Regions from separate parts of the Actinacidiphila glaucinigra genome, predicted to be linked through region 1. Evidence: riboswitches for the same ligand, from Rfam matches in the RefSeq annotation. Region 1 holds a riboswitch; each other region holds the start of a gene.

What was found. Region 1 has a riboswitch for S-adenosylmethionine ahead of OIE69_RS28565 (aminotransferase class V-fold PLP-dependent enzyme). Riboswitches for the same ligand answer to the same signal wherever they lie in the genome.
Region 2: it holds a riboswitch for S-adenosylmethionine, as region 1 does, so the genes downstream of both, OIE69_RS39985 (putative leader peptide) here and OIE69_RS28565 (aminotransferase class V-fold PLP-dependent enzyme) in region 1, are expected to answer to the same signal.
Region 3: it holds a riboswitch for S-adenosylmethionine, as region 1 does, so the genes downstream of both, thrC (threonine synthase) here and OIE69_RS28565 (aminotransferase class V-fold PLP-dependent enzyme) in region 1, are expected to answer to the same signal.

What each region holds. Positions count from the first base shown of each region.
Region 1 is NZ_CP109144.1:6,351,680-6,354,944, reverse strand. It holds gene OIE69_RS28575 (rhomboid family intramembrane serine protease) at 1-253, shown strand, start outside; gene OIE69_RS28570 (Lrp/AsnC family transcriptional regulator) at 250-531, shown strand; gene OIE69_RS28565 (aminotransferase class V-fold PLP-dependent enzyme) at 569-1,963, opposite strand; SAM riboswitch class IV at 2,117-2,233, opposite strand; gene trpD (anthranilate phosphoribosyltransferase) at 2,421-3,265, opposite strand, start outside.
Region 2 is NZ_CP109144.1:8,806,761-8,810,025, reverse strand. It holds gene OIE69_RS39995 (LLM class flavin-dependent oxidoreductase) at 1-502, shown strand, start outside; gene OIE69_RS39990 (NtaA/DmoA family FMN-dependent monooxygenase) at 499-1,899, shown strand; SAM riboswitch class IV at 1,910-2,045, shown strand; gene OIE69_RS39985 (putative leader peptide) at 2,080-2,196, shown strand; gene OIE69_RS39980 (ABC transporter substrate-binding protein) at 2,428-3,265, shown strand, end outside.
Region 3 is NZ_CP109144.1:5,031,335-5,034,599, forward strand. It holds gene OIE69_RS22590 (alpha,alpha-trehalose-phosphate synthase (UDP-forming)) at 1-391, opposite strand, end outside; gene OIE69_RS22595 (glucosyl-3-phosphoglycerate synthase) at 497-1,468, opposite strand; SAM riboswitch class I at 1,626-1,753, shown strand; gene thrC (threonine synthase) at 1,772-3,058, shown strand; gene OIE69_RS22605 (ubiquitin-like small modifier protein 1) at 3,102-3,265, shown strand, end outside.

The DNA.
Region 1 (3,265 bases):
CAAGGCCCGGGTGACCAGCGTCTTCCCCTTCCTCTTCTTCCTGCCGCTGCGCTTCCCGGCCTGGATGGTGCTGATCTTCTGGTTCGTCCTGCAGTGGCTCGCCGGCGAGATCCAGCAGACGGGTCCCGGGGTGGCCTACCTCGCCCACATCACCGGCTTCGTCTGCGGCTTCCTGTGCACGTGGGTGTGCTGTCGCGCAACGCCTAAGCTTGAGCCCGCAGCCAGGGCGAGCCAAGGAGACCCACAGCCGTGATCACCGCGATCGTGCTCATCAAGACCAGCGTCGACCGTATCCCCGAGATCGCGGAGTCCATCGCCGCGCTCGACAGCGTCAGCGAGGTCTATTCCGTGACGGGGACGTACGACCTGGTCGCCATGGTGCGGGTGGCCCGGCACGACGAGCTCGCGGACGTCATCCCGGGCCGGATCAGCAAGATCCCCGGCGTCGAGGCCACCGACACCCACGTGGCGTTCCGCACCTACTCCCAGCACGACCTGGAGACGGCCTTCGCCATCGGCCTGGACGCCTGACCGGTCCGCCCGGCACGGCGCACCGGGGCCGGGCCGCTCAGGCCTGGTCCCGGTCCGGCACGCAGCGGCCGTCCTCGGTCCGGTAACGCCACTTGGCCCCGTCCGACACCAGCTCCCGCACCGCGTCGACGAAGCGTTCCACGTGCTCGTCCGGGGTGCCCGCGCCGAAGGAGACCCGGATGGCGTTGAGCGCGGGGGCGCCCCCGACCGAAGGCTCCGGAAGCTCGCCCGGGGCGGCCTCGGGGGCACCGCACTCGCCCGGCTCCTGGTCGGCGGCGCCGAGCAGGGTGCGCAGCAGCGGGTGTGCGCAGAAGAGGCCGTCGCGGACGCCGATCCCGTACTCCGCGGAGAGCGCCGCCGCGAAGTGGGAGCTGTTCCAGCCCTCGACGACGAAGGAGACGACACCGACCCGGGGGGCGTCGTCGCCGAACAGCGAGAGCACCCTGACCTCGGGCACCTCGGCCAGTCCGGCCCGCACGCGGGCCACCAGCGCCTGCTCCCGCTCGACCAGCAGGTCGAACCCGGCCTCCGTCAGCGCGCGGCAGGCCGAGGCGATCGCGTAGGCGCCGATCACGTTGGGCGAGCCGGCCTCGTGCCGGGCGGCCGTGGTGTGCCAGTCGACGTCCACCCCGCCGTCCGCACTCCGGGCCACCCGCCGGGAGGCGCCGCCTCCGGCCAGGTAGGGCTCGGCCGCGCACAGCCAGTCGGCGCGGCCGGCGAGCACGCCGGAGCCGAAGGGCGCGTACAGCTTGTGCCCGGAGAAGGCCACCCAGTCCACGTCGAGTTCCGCGATGTCCACCGGGTGGTGCGGGGCGAGCTGCGCCGCGTCCAGCACGATCCGGGCGCCATGGGCGTGGGCCGCCGCGGCCAGCTCCCGCACCGGCCAGAGCTCACCGGTCACATTGGACGCCCCGGTCACGCAGACCAGCGCCGGTCCGTCCGTCGCCCGGGCGGCCAGTGCCCGCTCCAGCGTCGCCACGGCCTCCGCCGGGGTGCGGGGGGCACCGAGGTAGGTCACGTCGGCCTCCCGCCACGGCAGCAGGGACGCGTGGTGCTCGGTCTCGAAGACGAAGACGCTCGTGCCGGCCGGTACGGCGGCGGCCAGCAGGTTCAGCGAGTCGGTGGTCGAACGGGTGAAGATCACCTGGTCGCCGGGGCGACAGCCGAGGAACTCCGCGACCGTGGCGCGGCTCTGCTCGAACAGGTCGGTCGACAGCTGCGAGAGGTAGCCGGCCCCCCGGTGCACGCTGCCGTAGTACGGCGCGTAGGCCGCCACGTCGTCCCAGACCCGCTGCAGCGCGGGCGCGCTGGCCGCGTAGTCGAGGGCGGCGTAGCCCACCTCGCCCCCGGTCACGAGCGGCACGAGGACCTCGCGTCCCAGGACGGGCAGCGGAGCGCGGACGGACGAGGGCAGGGCAGGGCGCAGCGACATGGCGAAGTCTCCTGGGAGCAGGCGTGGGTGAAGGAACGTCAGTGATGACGGAACAGCCCTCGGCACGACGGGCGGACGCCCGGGGAGGGTGGGGAGGCGGCTGGGGGCCGGGAAAGGCCCTAGCGCATTCGCTTGCTCATGGAGGAACTCCTCTGACCGCGCTTGCCGCAGACCTCGCTGCCTGCGGCCTGGTCATCACCCGGGGCACCCCGCCACGGAAGGAGGGTTGCCGGACAGCGGGCCGGGGCCGTTTCGCTGTCACTCGTGACCTGCGCAGCATCATGCCACACGGGCACCTCGCCGCAAGCCGCGGTCCGCATCCCGGACGGCCCGCCCGGGAGCGGCCGGCACGGGGTCGGACGGCACGGGGTCGGACGGCACGGGGTCGGACGGAACAGCGGCGGACAGCACGGAGGGCCGGGGCAACGGCCCCGGCCCTCCGTGGTGGTTCTCGTGGTCAGGCCTGCGTGGCCGCGGCCCACCGCTCGAGCGTCCGTGCGGCCGCCCCGGAGTCGACCGACTCGGCCGCCCGCGCGATCCCGGCCGCGATCCGGTCGGTCAGCCGGCCACCCGCACCCTCCAGCGCCACCAGCGCGGCCGCCGAGTTGAGCAGCACCGCGTCACGGACCGGGCCGGTCTCGCCGGCCAGCAGCCGGCGGGCGACGTCGGCGTTGTATGCGGCGTCCGCGCCCCGCAGCGCCTCGATCGGCACCAGTTCGATGCCGACGTCGCGCGGGTCGAAGGACTCCTGCTCGACCTTCCCGTCCCGCACCACCCACACCTGGGAGGTGGCCGTGACGGTGAGCTCGTCCAGCCCGTCGTCGCCCCGGAACACCAGCGCGGAGGAGCCGCGGCGGGCCAGCACACCCGCGATCAGACCGGCCATCCGGGTGTCGAAGCACCCCACGGCGGAGGCGCCCACCCGGGCCGGGTTGGTCAGCGGGCCGAGGATGTTGAAGGAGGTCGGGATGCCCAGGTCGCGGCGGGCCGGGGCGGCGAACCGCATCGCGGGGTGGAACTTCGCGGCGAAGCAGAAGGTGATCCCGGTTTCCTCGGCTACCTCCGCCACCCGGCCGGCGGGCAGGTCGAGGTTGATGCCGAGCTTCTCCAGGACGTCGGAGGCACCGCTGGCGCTGCTGGCCGCGCGGTTGCCGTGCTTGACGACCTTCGCGCCCGTGCCGGCGATGACGATGGCGGACATCGTGGAGATGTTCACGGTCCTGGCACGGTCGCCGCCGGTGCCGACGATGTCCACGGCGGGGCCCGGGATGTGCAGCGGCTCCGCGTGCGCGTACATCGACT
Region 2 (3,265 bases), 2.5 Mb from region 1:
GATCGTGCCGCGCCCGCCGCAGGGGCAACTGGTCGTCCTGGGCCGGCCACATCTCGTCCCCGCCTCCCAACTCGACGTCGCCCTGGTCGCCGGCCGGGACGTCAGGGCGGTCACGGCGGCCGCCGCTGCCGCGGGCACACCTCGCGTCTTCGCGGAGGTCGAGGTCGCGCTCGACACCCCGGCGGCCAGTGGTGCCGAGCGCGTCGCGGACCTGGAGCGGCACGCGCCGTGGACGGACCGGGGCCGGCTGCGGCACGTCGGATCCGCTGAGCGACTGGTCGCGTTGCTGCACGACCTGCGCGGTGCCGTCGACGGCGTGCGTCTGCATCCGCTGGTGCTGGACGAGGACCTCTCCGTGCTCTCCCGGCTCGTCCTGCCCGCCCTCGCCGAGCGGCGACTCGTCGCCCGCCCGCTGCCCGGCACGTCGCTGCGCTCGGCTCTGGGTCTCGCGCGCCCCGCCAACCGTTTCGCCGCCGCGGCCGCCCAGGAGGACGCCCGATGACCCGCACCGATCCTCTCGACGTCCCCCGGCCCCACGCGCAGTTGCATCTGGGGGTGTTCTTCCAGGGCGTCAACCACTGGACCGTCTGGTCCGCACCGGAGAGCGGCTCCCAGATCGATCCCGCTTCGTTCCGCCGGGTCGCCCGGACCGCCGAGCGGGGCCTGTTCGACGCCTTCTTCCTCGGCGAGGGGCTCCGGCTTCGCGAGGTCGACGGCCGCATCCACGACCTCGACGTGGCCGGACGGCCGGACGCGATCACCCAGCTCGCCGCGCTGGCCGCCGTCACCCGCCGTATCGGCCTGGTCAGCACCTCCAACTCCACCTTCAACGAGCCCGCAGACCTGGCCCGCCGCCTGTCCGGGCTCGACCTGCTCTCCGAAGGCCGCGCCGGGTGGAACGTGGTGACCACGGACAACGCCTGGACCGGCGCGAACTTCCGCCGCGGCGGCTACCTCGACCACGGCGACCGTTACCGGCGCGCCGAGGAGTTCCTCACCGTGGCCCGCGCCCTGTGGGACGGCTGGGAGGACGGTGCCGTCGCGGGCTCCGCGTCCGCGCCCGCCTGGGCGGTGCCGGGCGCCGTGGGCCGCGTACGCCACCAAGGGGCGCAGTTCGACGTCGACCTCACTCCGACCCTGCCGCGCAGCCCCCAGGGGCACCCCGTCGTCTTCCAGGCGGGGGACTCCGGTGAGGGTCGCGACTTCGCCGCCCGCAACGCCGACGTCATCTTCTCGGCGCACGGCACCGACTTCGACGACGCGCTGGCCTTCGCCGCGGACATCCGGCGGCGGCTGCGCGCGGCCGGGCGACCCGAGGACGACCTGCGCATCCTGCCCGGCACGGAGATCATCATCGGCGCCACGGAGGAGGAGGCGCGGGAGAAGAAGCACTGGATACGGTCGCAGCAGGTCACACGCGCCACGGCGCTGGGAATCGCCGGGCTGCTGTGGGGCATCGACCTGTCGGAGCGTGACGCCGACGGGCCGTTACCGAAAGAGGACCCGGTGGTCGGCGAGAACGACGGCTCCTTCGGTGCCCGGCGCGTGACCGATCCCCGCGTCGTGGTCGCCGAGTGGCGTGCCAAGGCGGAGGCACACGGCTGGTCGCTGCGCGAGACCGTCATCGCGCTCGGCCCCCAGCGCGGCCATGTCGGCACGCCCTCCGGCCTCGCTGACAAGTTCGCCCACTTCGTACGGCACGGGGCTATCGACGGCTTCAACGTCACGCCCTACCTGATCCCGGACGGTCTCGACGACATCGTCGACCTGCTCGTTCCGGAACTGCAGGAACGCGGCGTCTACCGCACCGGGTACACCGGTTCGACGCTCCGCTCCCACCTCGGCCTGCGAGAACCGCTCGCCCGCCGTACCGTGTCCGCCCACCGCGCGGCGGGCTGACCGGGCCACGGGATCATCGAGCGTCAGCGTCACGCACCGGCCGCCTGACCGGCAACCGTCCGGCGCGGTGGGGTGTTCCAGGCTCCAGGCTCCAGGCTCCAGGTGAAAGCCCGGCGGAATCACCCGCGATTCCGCAAGCGCGTGGCCCGTGGGCGGGGCCCGAAGAAGGGGAGGACCGGCATGCGCCACAACAGCGACCTGAGTGCCTCCCTCGCGGCGGCGACGCTGTTCTGCGGCCTCTCCCGCCGCCGCCACATCGATCTGCAGCGTTTCACCGGCTGCCTGTGTCCGGGCTGATCCGGATCCGCCCGGCCGGCTGACCTCCCCCGCCGGCCACGGCCACTGCCTTCCGTACCTCCCGGCAGGTGTGTCCGGTGCGTCGTCCCGCGCCACCGGACCCCTCCCTTCCCCAAGGCCTTCAGACCAGCGCTGATCCGTCGCGGCGTCGTGCCCGGCGGGGCGGCACGTCCGTGCACGGCCACGGCTCGCGTGGCCCGGTGTGCGGTGACACGAGTAGGAGAACCCTCCGTGACAGCTCATCAGCGTTCCCGATCCACCCGGTGGACGGCTCTGCCCGCCCTTCTGACCGCCGGCATCCTGCTGACCGCCTGCGGGCCGAGCGGCGGCGATCCCGGCGCCGGTACCGGCCGGGCCCGGCCCGGTGGCACCCTGACCTTCGCCGTGGGTTCCGACGCGGGGTGCGTCGATCCGCAGCAGGTCGGCAGCAACGACACCATCTACTCGCTGCGCCAGGTCGTGGACTCCCTGACCGACCAGGACCCGGAGACCGGGAGGATCGTGCCGTGGCTGGCCGAGAGCTGGGAGGTCAGCCCGGACGCGACGACGTTCACCTTCCACCTCAGACCGGGCGTCACCTTCAGCGACGGATCACCGCTGACCGCGCAGGTGGTCAAGGACAACTTCGACGCCGTCCCGAAGCTCGGCGCCCTCGCCATCCTCGCCCAGGGATACCTGAGCGGTGTCGAGAGCACGAGCGCGGTCGACACGCTCACGGTCCGGGTGAGGTTCAAGAAGCCGAACGCGCAGTTCCTCCAGGCCACGTCGACGCACTCGCTGGGCATCGAGTCGTCGGCGAGCGTGAAGAGGACCCCGCAGCGCCGTTGCAGCCAGGGCGTGGTCGGCTCCGGGCCCTTCGTGCTGGAGCGCTACGTGCAGAACCAGTCGATCACCCTGGCCAAGCGCACGGGGTACGCATGGGGTTCCCCGCGCTGGCGCAAGAAGGGCGAGGCGTACCTGGACCGGCTGGTGTTCAAGGTGGTGCCCGAGGCGGGGGTGCGGGCCGGCAGTCTGCGGTCCGGCCAGGTGGACGCGATCGGCAGCGTCGGCAGGGCGGACGAGGCGACGC
Region 3 (3,265 bases), 1.3 Mb from region 1:
ACTGCTCGCGGAAGTCCTCGTCGAAGACGGGCTCCAGCGGGGTCTGGAACAGCATGTGGTGGACGAACCACAGGACCGAGTTGGCGATGCCGTTGTAGGCCGACGCGAAGGTGTCCGCCGGGATGTCCAGCATCCGTACGTGCTGGCCGCCGGTGTCGGCGGTGGGCAGCCGGCCCGCGCCCCCGGCACCGCGCAGTACGGCGGCCCGGTCCCCGTCGCCCAGGGCCGCGCAGACCCAGACGGCGTCCGCGTCCGGCCCGATGGCGCTCAGGCCCGACACGAGTCCGCCCCCGCCGCGGCGGGGGGCGAGCGTGCCGTCCTCGCGGAGGCTGTACGACACGGGGCCGCGGTTGGACGCGACCAGAACGCGCGCGGCATGCGATGCGACCATGCGGCCAGCCTAGCCACGCATCCCTGATCGCAAACGTACGAGCTAGCCCAGCCGGGGGTTTCCGGCCGCGCCCCGTCGCGGTCCGGCGCAGATACCGCCCCGGGGTCACGCCACCGCGCGGCGGCGTGCGTACTCGGGGATCGTGCGCATCGGGGGGCGCTCCTCCGTCGCGACCTCGTGGACGTGCGGCTCGAAACCGCCGCCCGGGGCGCGGTCGAACTGCGTGAGGAAGGGCCGCACGAGATGGCCCCGCGCCAGGCGGATCTGCGCCGTCCGGTAGATCGCCGCCGCCATGCGGCCCAGGGCCTGGCCGTCCTGGTGCCGGTGGTGCCGGACGCCGACGTCGACCTGGGCCAGGGCGTCGAGCCCGACCGTGTTGAGCGCGTCCACCAGCAGCCCGAGCTCCACCCCGTACCCCACGGGGAACGGCAGCCGCTCCAGCAGCGAGCGCCGCGCCGCGTACTCCCCGCCGAGAGGCTGGACGAACCCCGCCAGCTGCGGCCAGTGCAGGTTGAGCAGCGGCCGCGCGACCAGCTCCGTCACCCGGCCGCCGCCGGCCGGGACGACCGTGCCGCCGGTCTCCAGCGGCCGGTCGTACATCGCCTTGACCAGCCGCAGGTCCGGGTCCGTGAGCAGCGGCCCGACGATCCCCGACACGAACCGCGCGTCGAACTCCCGCAGGTCGGAGTCGACGAAGCAGACGATCTCCCCGCGGGTCACGAGCAGCGAGCGCCACAGCACCTCGCCCTTGCCGGGCAGCGCGGGCAGCCGCGGGAGCACCTCGTCCCGGTGGACGACGACCGCGCCCGCGGCCGCCGCGACCTCGGCGGTCCGGTCGGTCGACCCGGAGTCCAGCACGACGAGTTCGTCGACCAGCGGCACCGCCTCGCTCATCAGCTCGCGGCGGATCGTCCCGACGATCTCCCCGACCGTGGCCTCCTCGTCGAGGGCGGGCAGCACGACGCTGACCGTGCCGCGCGCGCCCGCGGCGCGCTTGGCGGCGAGCAGTTGCGGCAGCGGCCTGCGGTCGGCGGTCCAGGACCGCCGTTGCAGCCAGCCGGCCACCTCGTCGAGCACCGGGTTGCTCCGTTTCTGCCCGTCTCGCAGGACGGACGGCCCATGACCAGGTTCGAGGTCGTCGGTTACAGTCTTGAACACGAGGCACGACCATCGTATGTCCACGGTGATCGCGCCCCGTCCGACAAATGCCCGGGCAGTACGCCCGGCGCCATACCGCTCATCCAGAGGGGCAGAGGGAACGGCCCGTTGAAGCCCCGGCAACCCTCCCGCCGACCGCGAGGTCCAGGTGGGGAAGGTGCCAATTCCGTCTCACGGCGAGATGCGCCGTGAGGAAGATGAGGAGAAAGGGCCTCGCCTGACATGGCTGCGCAGACCGTTGCATCCGCGTCCACCGATTCCGCCTTCGGCCCCGCGTCCGCGCTCTCCTGCCGCGAGTGCGGCGAGCGCTTCCCGCTGGAGCCCCTTTTCGCCTGCGAGGCCTGTTTCGGGCCGCTCGAAGTGGCGTACGACCTTCCGAGCGGCGACCCCGAGACCCTCCGCAAGCGGATCGAGTCCGGGCCGAACAACATCTGGCGCTACGCGCCGCTGCTGCCCGTCCCCGCGGACGTGGCCTCCAAGCCCAACCTCAACCCGGGCTTCACCAAGCTGGTCAAGGCCGACAACCTCGCCCGCGAACTGGGCGTCACCGGCGGCCTGCACATCAAGGACGACTCCGGCAACCCGACCCACTCCTTCAAGGACCGGGTCGTCGCCATCGCCCTGGAGGCCGCCCGCACCTTCGGCCTCACCACGCTGTCCTGCTCCTCCACCGGCAACCTGGCCGGCGCCGTGGGCGCCGCGGCCGCCCGGGCCGGCTTCCGCTCCTGCGTGTTCATCCCGCACGACCTGGAGGAGGGCAAGGTCGTCATGGCCGCGGTCTACGGCGGCGAGCTGGTCGGCATCGAGGGCACCTACGACGACGTCAACCGCTTCTGCAGCGAGCTGATCGGCGACCCGATCGGCGAGGGCTGGGGCTTCGTCAACGTCAACCTGCGCCCCTACTACGGCGAGGGCTCCAAGACGCTCGCGTACGAGATCTGCGAGCAGCTGGGCTGGCGCCTGCCGGACAACATCGTCATCCCGATCGCCTCGGGCTCGCAGCTGACGAAGATCGACAAGGGTCTGCGGGAGCTGATCGAGCTCGGCCTGGTGGAGGAGAAGCCCTACCGGATCTACGGCGCCCAGGCCGAGGGCTGCTCCCCGGTCTCCACCGCCTTCAAGGCCGGCCACGACGTGGTGCGCCCGCAGAAGCCGAACACGATCGCCAAGTCGCTCGCCATCGGCAACCCGGCCGACGGCCCGTACGTGCTGGACATCGCCCGGCGCACGGGCGGCGCCGTAGAGGACGTCACCGACGAGCAGGTGGTGGACGCGATCAAGCTGCTCGCCCGGACCGAGGGCATCTTCGCCGAGACGGCCGGCGGTGTGACGGTCGGCGTGCTGCGCAAGCTCATCGAGTCCGGGCAGCTCGACCCGGCCGGCGAGACCGTCGTGCTCAACACCGGCGACGGGCTCAAGACGCTGGACGCCGTCGCCCCGACCTCACGCCCCACGGCCACCATCCGCCCGAGCCTCGACGCGTTCCGCGCCGCCGGCCTGGCCGGCTGACCCATCGCACCGGCTGACCCAGACTGAAGGTGAACCCCGCATCATGAGCGCTACCGTCCGCATCCCGACCATCCTCCGCACCTACACCGGCGGCCGGGCCGAGGTCCCGGCCGAGGGCGGCACCCTGGCCGACGTCATCGACTCGCTGGAGCAGAACCACCCGGGCATCTCCGCGCGGGTCCTGGACGACACGGGCAAGCTGCGCCG